Regions from separate parts of the Pseudarthrobacter sp. R1 genome, predicted to be linked through region 1. Evidence: riboswitches for the same ligand, from Rfam matches in the RefSeq annotation. Region 1 holds a riboswitch; each other region holds the start of a gene.
The links. Region 1 has a riboswitch for S-adenosylmethionine ahead of M8J71_RS14480 (aminotransferase class V-fold PLP-dependent enzyme). Riboswitches for the same ligand answer to the same signal wherever they lie in the genome.

Region 1 (2,193 bases):
GGCGGGCAGGGCCGGTGGCCCAGCTGACGCCGTCGAGCCTGGCTTCCTTGACGGCGCCGCCGCCTGCGAGGTGGGGCGTTCCGGCGTCGAGCCAGTCGGCGCGTCCCACCAGTACACCGGTACCAAACGGCGCGTAAAGCTTGTGGCCGGAGAAGGCGAGGTAGTCGACGCCGTCCGCGGCGATGTTCACGCGGCGGTGCGGCGCAAGCTGGGCCGCGTCAACCACAATCCGTGCGCCGTGTTCGTGGGCGAGCGCGGCGAGGGCCCGGATGGGAAGAATCTCACCGGTGACGTTGGAGGCGCCGGTGACGGCGAGCAGGCTCACGCCGCCCTGCTCCAGCTCGTCGCGCACGGACTCGATGGTCCCGGCGATGGTGTCAGCGGCAACGATGCTCCGGTGGGGGACACCCTGCCACGGCAGCAGGTTCGCGTGGTGTTCGATGTCCAGGTATAGGACGTCGCCGTCCGGACGTCCGTCCGTCGCGGGCAGGCAGCCCGCCAGCAGGTTGAGGGAATCGGTGGTGTTGCGGGTGAATATCACCGAGTCGTCAGGGCGGCCGCCCACAAAGTCCCGGACAATGCTGCGGGCGTTCTCGTAGACGGACGTGCTGATCTGGGACGCGTAGCCGGCGCCGCGGTGGACGCTCGCGTAGAAGGGCAGGATCTCGTTGAGGTAGGCCGAGACCACGGAGAGGGCTGGAGCCGAGGCACCATAGTCGAGGTTTGCGTACCGGACGTGGCCGCCGGAGATCAGGGGCGCCTGGATTTCCGCGCCTGTGACGGCAGCAAGGGGACGGCCGGCAACAGTACGGCGGGCATCAAAAAGGGCAGCAGCTTCAGCCTGGATGGGCTGGGCGGCGGCGTTGGGGGAGACGGTGGCAGTTGTCACAGAGACCTCACTTCGAAAAGGACTCCCTGCTCCGGGAATCCGCGCTTGCCGCATCCGTTCCGGACCGGCCTGGTCGTCACCCGGGGCACCCCACCGCGGTTGGAGGGTTGCCGGCCAGCAAACCGGGGTTTCGCGCTGGCACTCGTGACCTGGTTAAGAGCGTAGGACATGGGGCAGGAAGGTTCGAAGCCGGCACAAATGTTAAGCACTTTGTTACGCCTGCTGAAAAGTGCTGCTTTGGCCGAAGAAACGACGGCGGGCGCCCCCCTTTTGGGGGGGCCCCCCCCCGTTCTTTTGTGTAGGGGCCTCGAGGAAGGCGGGCCGGGCGGGGGGTGGGCCGCGGGGGACCCCCGGGGGGCGGAAGGGGGTGGGGGGGGGGGGGGTGGGCGCCGACGGGCCCGCCCCGCCCTCGCCTCCTTTTATAACCCCCGAGCCCCCAGACCACGCACGGAACTGTCGTGCGGGATGTGGGAGTCGATGGGCGTGCCGACGCGCTCGTAGTAGGCCTCGGCGCCGCCGGGCGTCATCCAGTTGAGGAAGCGCGTGTAGTGGCTGGCCATGCGGTAGGCGTGGGGCGTGTTGGGCGGGGGGACCCCGGAGTCACCGGGGGGGAGGGTACGGCGTTGCCGGGGGGGGGGTGCGGGCGGCGAGCACCCAGCGGGTTGCCGCGGGACCCCGTGTCGTGGTGGTAAGCGGGGACAGGGGGGCGGAGAGTGCGAAAGCGCAGACAAATTGTTTCTGCTTTTTGTCACCCTTTAAAAAAGCTTGCGTTGGGCCGAAAAACGCGGGGGGGGGCTCCTTTTTGGGGGGCCCCCCGCCGCTGATTCTTCGGTGAAGGACCCTAGGGAAGGTCGTCCAGGTCGGGGTTCAGCCTGCGGAGCACCTCGGAGTGCAGGATGGAGTTGGTGGCCAGTGCGTTGCCGCCGAACGGCCCGTCCTCTCCTTCGAGGGAGGTGAAGCGGCCACCCGCTTCAACGACGATCGGCACGAGTGCCGCCATGTCGTAAAGGTTGAGCTCGGGTTCGCAGGCGATGTCCACGGCGCCTTCAGCCACCATGCAGTAGGACCAGAAATCGCCGAAAGCCCGGGTCCGCCACACGTCCTCGGTGAGGCCCAGGAAGTTGTCCAGGTTCCCGCGTTCCTTCCACCCGCCCAGGCTGGAATAGGACAGCGAAGCGTCCGAAAGGTTGGCGACATTCGAGACGCGGAGCCGGGTGGCAGCAGCCAGCGAACGTCCCATGTAGGCGCCCATGCCCTTGGCCGCCCACCAGCGCTTGCCCAGGGCGGGAGCGCTCACCACTCCA
Region 2 (2,193 bases), on a different contig from region 1:
CCGGGTCCCATTGAGTATGGTCTGCCTCTCCGCCCAGCTCAACGGCGAATCATGCAGAGCCCATCTGCATTAATGCACATATTCGGGCTTTCGGGAGGTCGGCCTATGCCAAAAGGTGCTCGCGGAGCTGCGATCCGAGCTGGCCGATCTCGGTGAGGAACCCGTCGTGCCCGATGGGCGCCTCGATGACGTGGACGTCCACCTCCCCGGGAAGCGCCCGCGCCAGCTCCCGCGACTGGGACGGGAAGTAAAGCCGGTCCGAGTCCACAGCGGCGATGAAAAAGCGCGCATTGACGCTGGACAGGGTCTGGGCGAGCGGCCCCCGTCCCCGGCAGATGTCGTGGCTCATGAGCGCCTCGGTGATCGCGATGTAGCTGTTGGCGTCGAAGCGCTGGACCAGCTTGCTGCCCTGATGATCCAGGTAGCTCTCCACCTGGTAGCGCCCGCGGGCTGCCAGCTGCTCGCCCCGAAGCGGCGACTCGGGGGCCTGCGGCGCGCGCCCGAACCGTCCGTCCAGTTCCACCGGGGAGCGGTACGTGATGTGCGCGATGCGCCGGGCAAGGGCCAGGCCTTCCTCGGGGGCGGGTCCGTTGTAGTAGTCACCGCCGTTGAAGTTGGCGTCCTGCCGGATGGCGAGGGTCTGTGCCTGGGCAAAGGCGATCTGCTCGGCAGTACTCGCGGCGCCCACGGCAATCACAGCACAACGCCGCACCCGCTCCGGGTACATAACAGCCCATTCCAGCGCCCGCGCCCCTCCCATCGATCCGCCCAGCACGGCAAACCAGCTCTCGATCCCCAACTGGCCGGCCAGGCGGGCCTCCGCCACAGTGCTGTCCCGCAGGGTCACCAGCGGAAAACGCGAGCCCCAGGGCGCTCCGTCCGGAGCAAGCGACGACGGGCCGGTGGACCCATAGCAGCCGCCCACGATGTTGATGGACACTACGAAGAAACGGTTGGTATCCACCGGCGCACCCGGCCCGGCGAGTTGTTCCCACCAGCCGGGTTCTTCGGTATCGCCCCGGGTTACGTGGGTGCTGCCGGTAAGGGCGTGTTCGATGAGGACGGCGTTGCTGCCGTCCTCGTTCAGGGTGCCCCAGGTTTCGTAGGCCAGGGTGACGTCCGGCAGGTATCCGCCGGCTTCCAGCTTCAGTCCTCCGATGGAGGCGTAGCGGACAATCCCGTGTTCGGGGACGGTGGTACGGGTGACGGTAACCGTCATGGCAAGACCTCTTCTACGCGCTTGCCCGCCGTCGAATGACCGGCAGGCCAGGTCTTCACCCGGGGCACCCCACCGCGGAAGGAGGGTTGCCGGCCAGCAAGCCGGGGCTGTCACTGGCACTCATGACCTGGTTCGAGTGTACGAAACAGGCCCTGCCTGCCGCCAAGAGTGTGACTGGTTGTGACTTCCCCGGCCCGCCGCCGCGCTGGTGCCCTGGGTACGGTTAGGCGCCGGTGGCCTCCTTGGCCGCCCGGAAGCCGGCCTCGAGGTCAGCCAGGATGTCATCGATGTGCTCGATCCCCACGGACAGCCGCACCAGGCCGGGGTTTACGCCGGCAACCACCTGCTGCTCCGGTGAGAGCTGGCTGTGGGTGGTCGACGCTGGGTGGATCACCAGGGAACGGACGTCACCGATGTTTGCCACGTGGGAGTGCAGCTCCAGCGCGTCCACAAAGCGCTTGCCCGCCTCCGCGCCGCCGGCGAGGTTGAACGACACAATGGCGCCGGTGCCCTTGGGGCCGTACTTGCGTCCGCGCTCGTACCAGGGGCTGGACGGCAGCCCGGCGTAGGCGACGGATTCGACGTCGTCACGCGCTTCCAGCCATCGGGCAACTTCCAGGGCATTGGCCACGTGCCGTTCCACCCTCAGGCTCAGCGTCTCCAGTCCCTGGGCGATAAGGAAGGCGTTGAAGGGCGACACTGCCGAGCCAAGGTCGCGCAGCAGCTGCACCCGGGCCTTCAGGATGTAGGACAGGTTGGCACCCAGGGCACCTTCGGCGCCAAGGTCCCGGGCGTAAACCAGCCCGTTGTAGGTGGGGTCCGGGGTGTTGAAGCCGGGGAATTTGGCGGGGTCCTTGGCGAAGTCGAACTTTCCTGAGTCCACGATCACGCCCGCAATGGCAGAACCATGGCCGCCCAGGTATTTGGTGGCCGAGTGCACCACGACGTCCGCACCCCATTCCAGCGGGCGGATC
Region 3 (2,193 bases), on a different contig from region 1:
GCAAGGGGGAGGTCCGTGGTGTGCGGGCCGTGCCAGGAGCCCCAGCAGAGGTGGAACCGGACCTGCTCCTCGGGAAGGCCGCGGAGGGCGTAGTTCAGGGCTTCCACGCGGATCTGCGTGAACTTCAGGTAGTCGGCCACACTCGGCTCGGGGCTGATCTGGTCCCAGTTCTCGGCGATGGAGGGATCGTCGATCTGGAGGATCAGGCCGGCGTCGATGATGGCCTTGTACTCTTCACGGAGCGCATCGGCGCAGGCGTAGATGTATTCCTCCTCCGTGGCGTAGTACTCATTGGTGATACGTGAGGCGCTGCCGGGGGAGAGTGCCGCAACAAACCCTTCCTTCAGTCCGGCGGCGGCCAGGCCTGCCTTCAGGTTTGCGACGTCGGAGGCGACGGCGTCCTGGCCGGTGTAGACGAGCGGTCCAGTGACCTTGGGGAACGGCTTGGGGCCACCGGTGAAGATGCCGCTGGTGGGATCGTTGTAGGCCTCTGCAAAGTCGGTGCGGTCGCGGCGGTGGATGAAGCCGGTGAGCTGGACGTTGCCAGGGGTGGATTCTTTCGGTTCAACCGCCCACTTGGCGTCGTTGTCCAGTTCCAGCCCGCCCATGCGCGCGAACGAGTAGGACCACCATGCGCCATAGTCCACAGCGGCGGACATCGCGTGCCCGTATTCGCCGTCGTTGGGAATGTCGATGCCCAGGCTTTGCTGGCGCTGGACCAGGTCCACCACGGAGGCGGCAAGGAGTTCGTTGTAGCCGTCAACATCGGCAGGGTTCTCTTCGCGGGCGGCGTTGGCTGCGATCAGTTCAGGGGTGCGCGGCAACGATCCGGCGTGGGTGGCGCGGATGTGGTCTGTGTTCAGGGACATGCTGGATTTCCTTTCCATCGGTCCTGGCAGTAGCACCTTCGCAGGCAGGACGTACCTGCACTATGTGGGGTTGCTGCGGCGTCATCGATCCAGGTCTCTCGGCCGCTCCGGATGGGTACTCTCACTTAAATGCACCGGTACGCCCGGGAGCAAATCCGCTGTCGGATTATGTCGGCGGGGAAACGAGGGGCGGAGCTTTCAAACGTACCTGGACGGCTACGCCCTGGGGCTCCGGAGCAACGGATAATTGATCAAGCAGACGGTCACCACCCTTACCGCAACCGCCCGCAGCAATCGCTGACGGATCAATTGCCGACGCCGACACCTCCTTCTGGGACAGCCTCGCCACCCAGACCTCCCGCCCGGGCGAGGAAGCTGACGACGAGTAGCATCACCGCTGACAGTCCGCCGCGGTCCTTTGCCGCGCAGGAGTCCTTTACCCTGCAAGAAGGACCGCGGCGGCCCAACGAGTGGACAAAGTCGCTCATCGGCTAAACTTGGGTGGTAAGAGCCCCGGAACTCTTGCGTCGCTGTGCCGCCCGCGGACCAGCGAAGGCCGGTCCATTCGGGGCATTCTCATGAACGGCGCTGCACCAGGCCGCCACGTTGTGGCATGGCACGGGCAGCCCGAACGAATGGGGGAGGATCCCATGCCAGCAATTGTGATCGTAGGAGCCCAGTGGGGCGACGAAGGAAAAGGCAAGGCGACCGACCTGCTGGGCGGCCGCGTTGACTACGTCGTCAAACCCAACGGCGGAAACAACGCCGGGCACACCGTCGTCGTAGGCGGTGAAAAATACGAACTCAAGCTGCTTCCGGCAGGCATCCTCAGCCCCAACGCGGTACCCATCATCGGCAACGGCTGCGTTGTTAACCTCGAGGCACTCTTCCAGGAAATCGAAGGCCTCCAGGCCCGCGGCGCCGACACTTCAAAGCTTCGCGTCTCCGCGAACGCACACCTTGTTGCTCCCTACCACCAGGTGCTGGACAAGGTGACGGAGCGCTTCCTCGGCAGCCGCGCCATCGGGACCACGGGCCGCGGCATCGGCCCCGCCTACATGGACAAGGTGGCCCGCCTGGGCATCCGGGTCCAGGACGTGTTTGACGAGTCAATCCTCCGCCAGAAGGTGGAAGGTTCGCTGCGCCAGAAGAATGAACTCCTGGTCAAGGTCTACAACCGCCGTGGCGTGCTCGTGGATGAGATCGTGGAGTACTTCCTCTCCTTCGCCGACCGGCTCCGCCCGCTGGTCATCGACAGCACCTTGGTCCTCAACTCTGCCCTGGACGAGGGCAAGGTGGTCCTGATGGAAGGCGGCCAGGCAAC

Region 2: linked by a shared signal. The riboswitch ahead of metX (homoserine O-acetyltransferase MetX) and the one ahead of M8J71_RS14480 (aminotransferase class V-fold PLP-dependent enzyme) in region 1 are both predicted to bind S-adenosylmethionine.
Region 3: linked by a shared signal. The riboswitch ahead of M8J71_RS19755 (cobalamin-independent methionine synthase II family protein) and the one ahead of M8J71_RS14480 (aminotransferase class V-fold PLP-dependent enzyme) in region 1 are both predicted to bind S-adenosylmethionine.

The regions. Positions count from the first base shown of each region.
Region 1 is NZ_JAMKFI010000008.1:788,459-790,651, forward strand. It holds gene M8J71_RS14480 (aminotransferase class V-fold PLP-dependent enzyme) at 1-889, opposite strand, end outside; SAM riboswitch class IV at 926-1,039, opposite strand; gene hisN (histidinol-phosphatase) at 1,731-2,193, opposite strand, start outside.
Region 2 is NZ_JAMKFI010000005.1:244,204-246,396, reverse strand. It holds gene metX (homoserine O-acetyltransferase MetX) at 104-1,219, opposite strand; SAM riboswitch class IV at 1,232-1,347, opposite strand; gene M8J71_RS05290 (bifunctional o-acetylhomoserine/o-acetylserine sulfhydrylase) at 1,443-2,193, opposite strand, start outside.
Region 3 is NZ_JAMKFI010000009.1:521,582-523,774, forward strand. It holds gene M8J71_RS19755 (cobalamin-independent methionine synthase II family protein) at 1-869, opposite strand, end outside; SAM riboswitch class I at 881-987, opposite strand; partial or broken gene M8J71_RS19760 (carboxypeptidase) at 1,075-1,258, shown strand; gene M8J71_RS19765 (adenylosuccinate synthase) at 1,520-2,193, shown strand, end outside.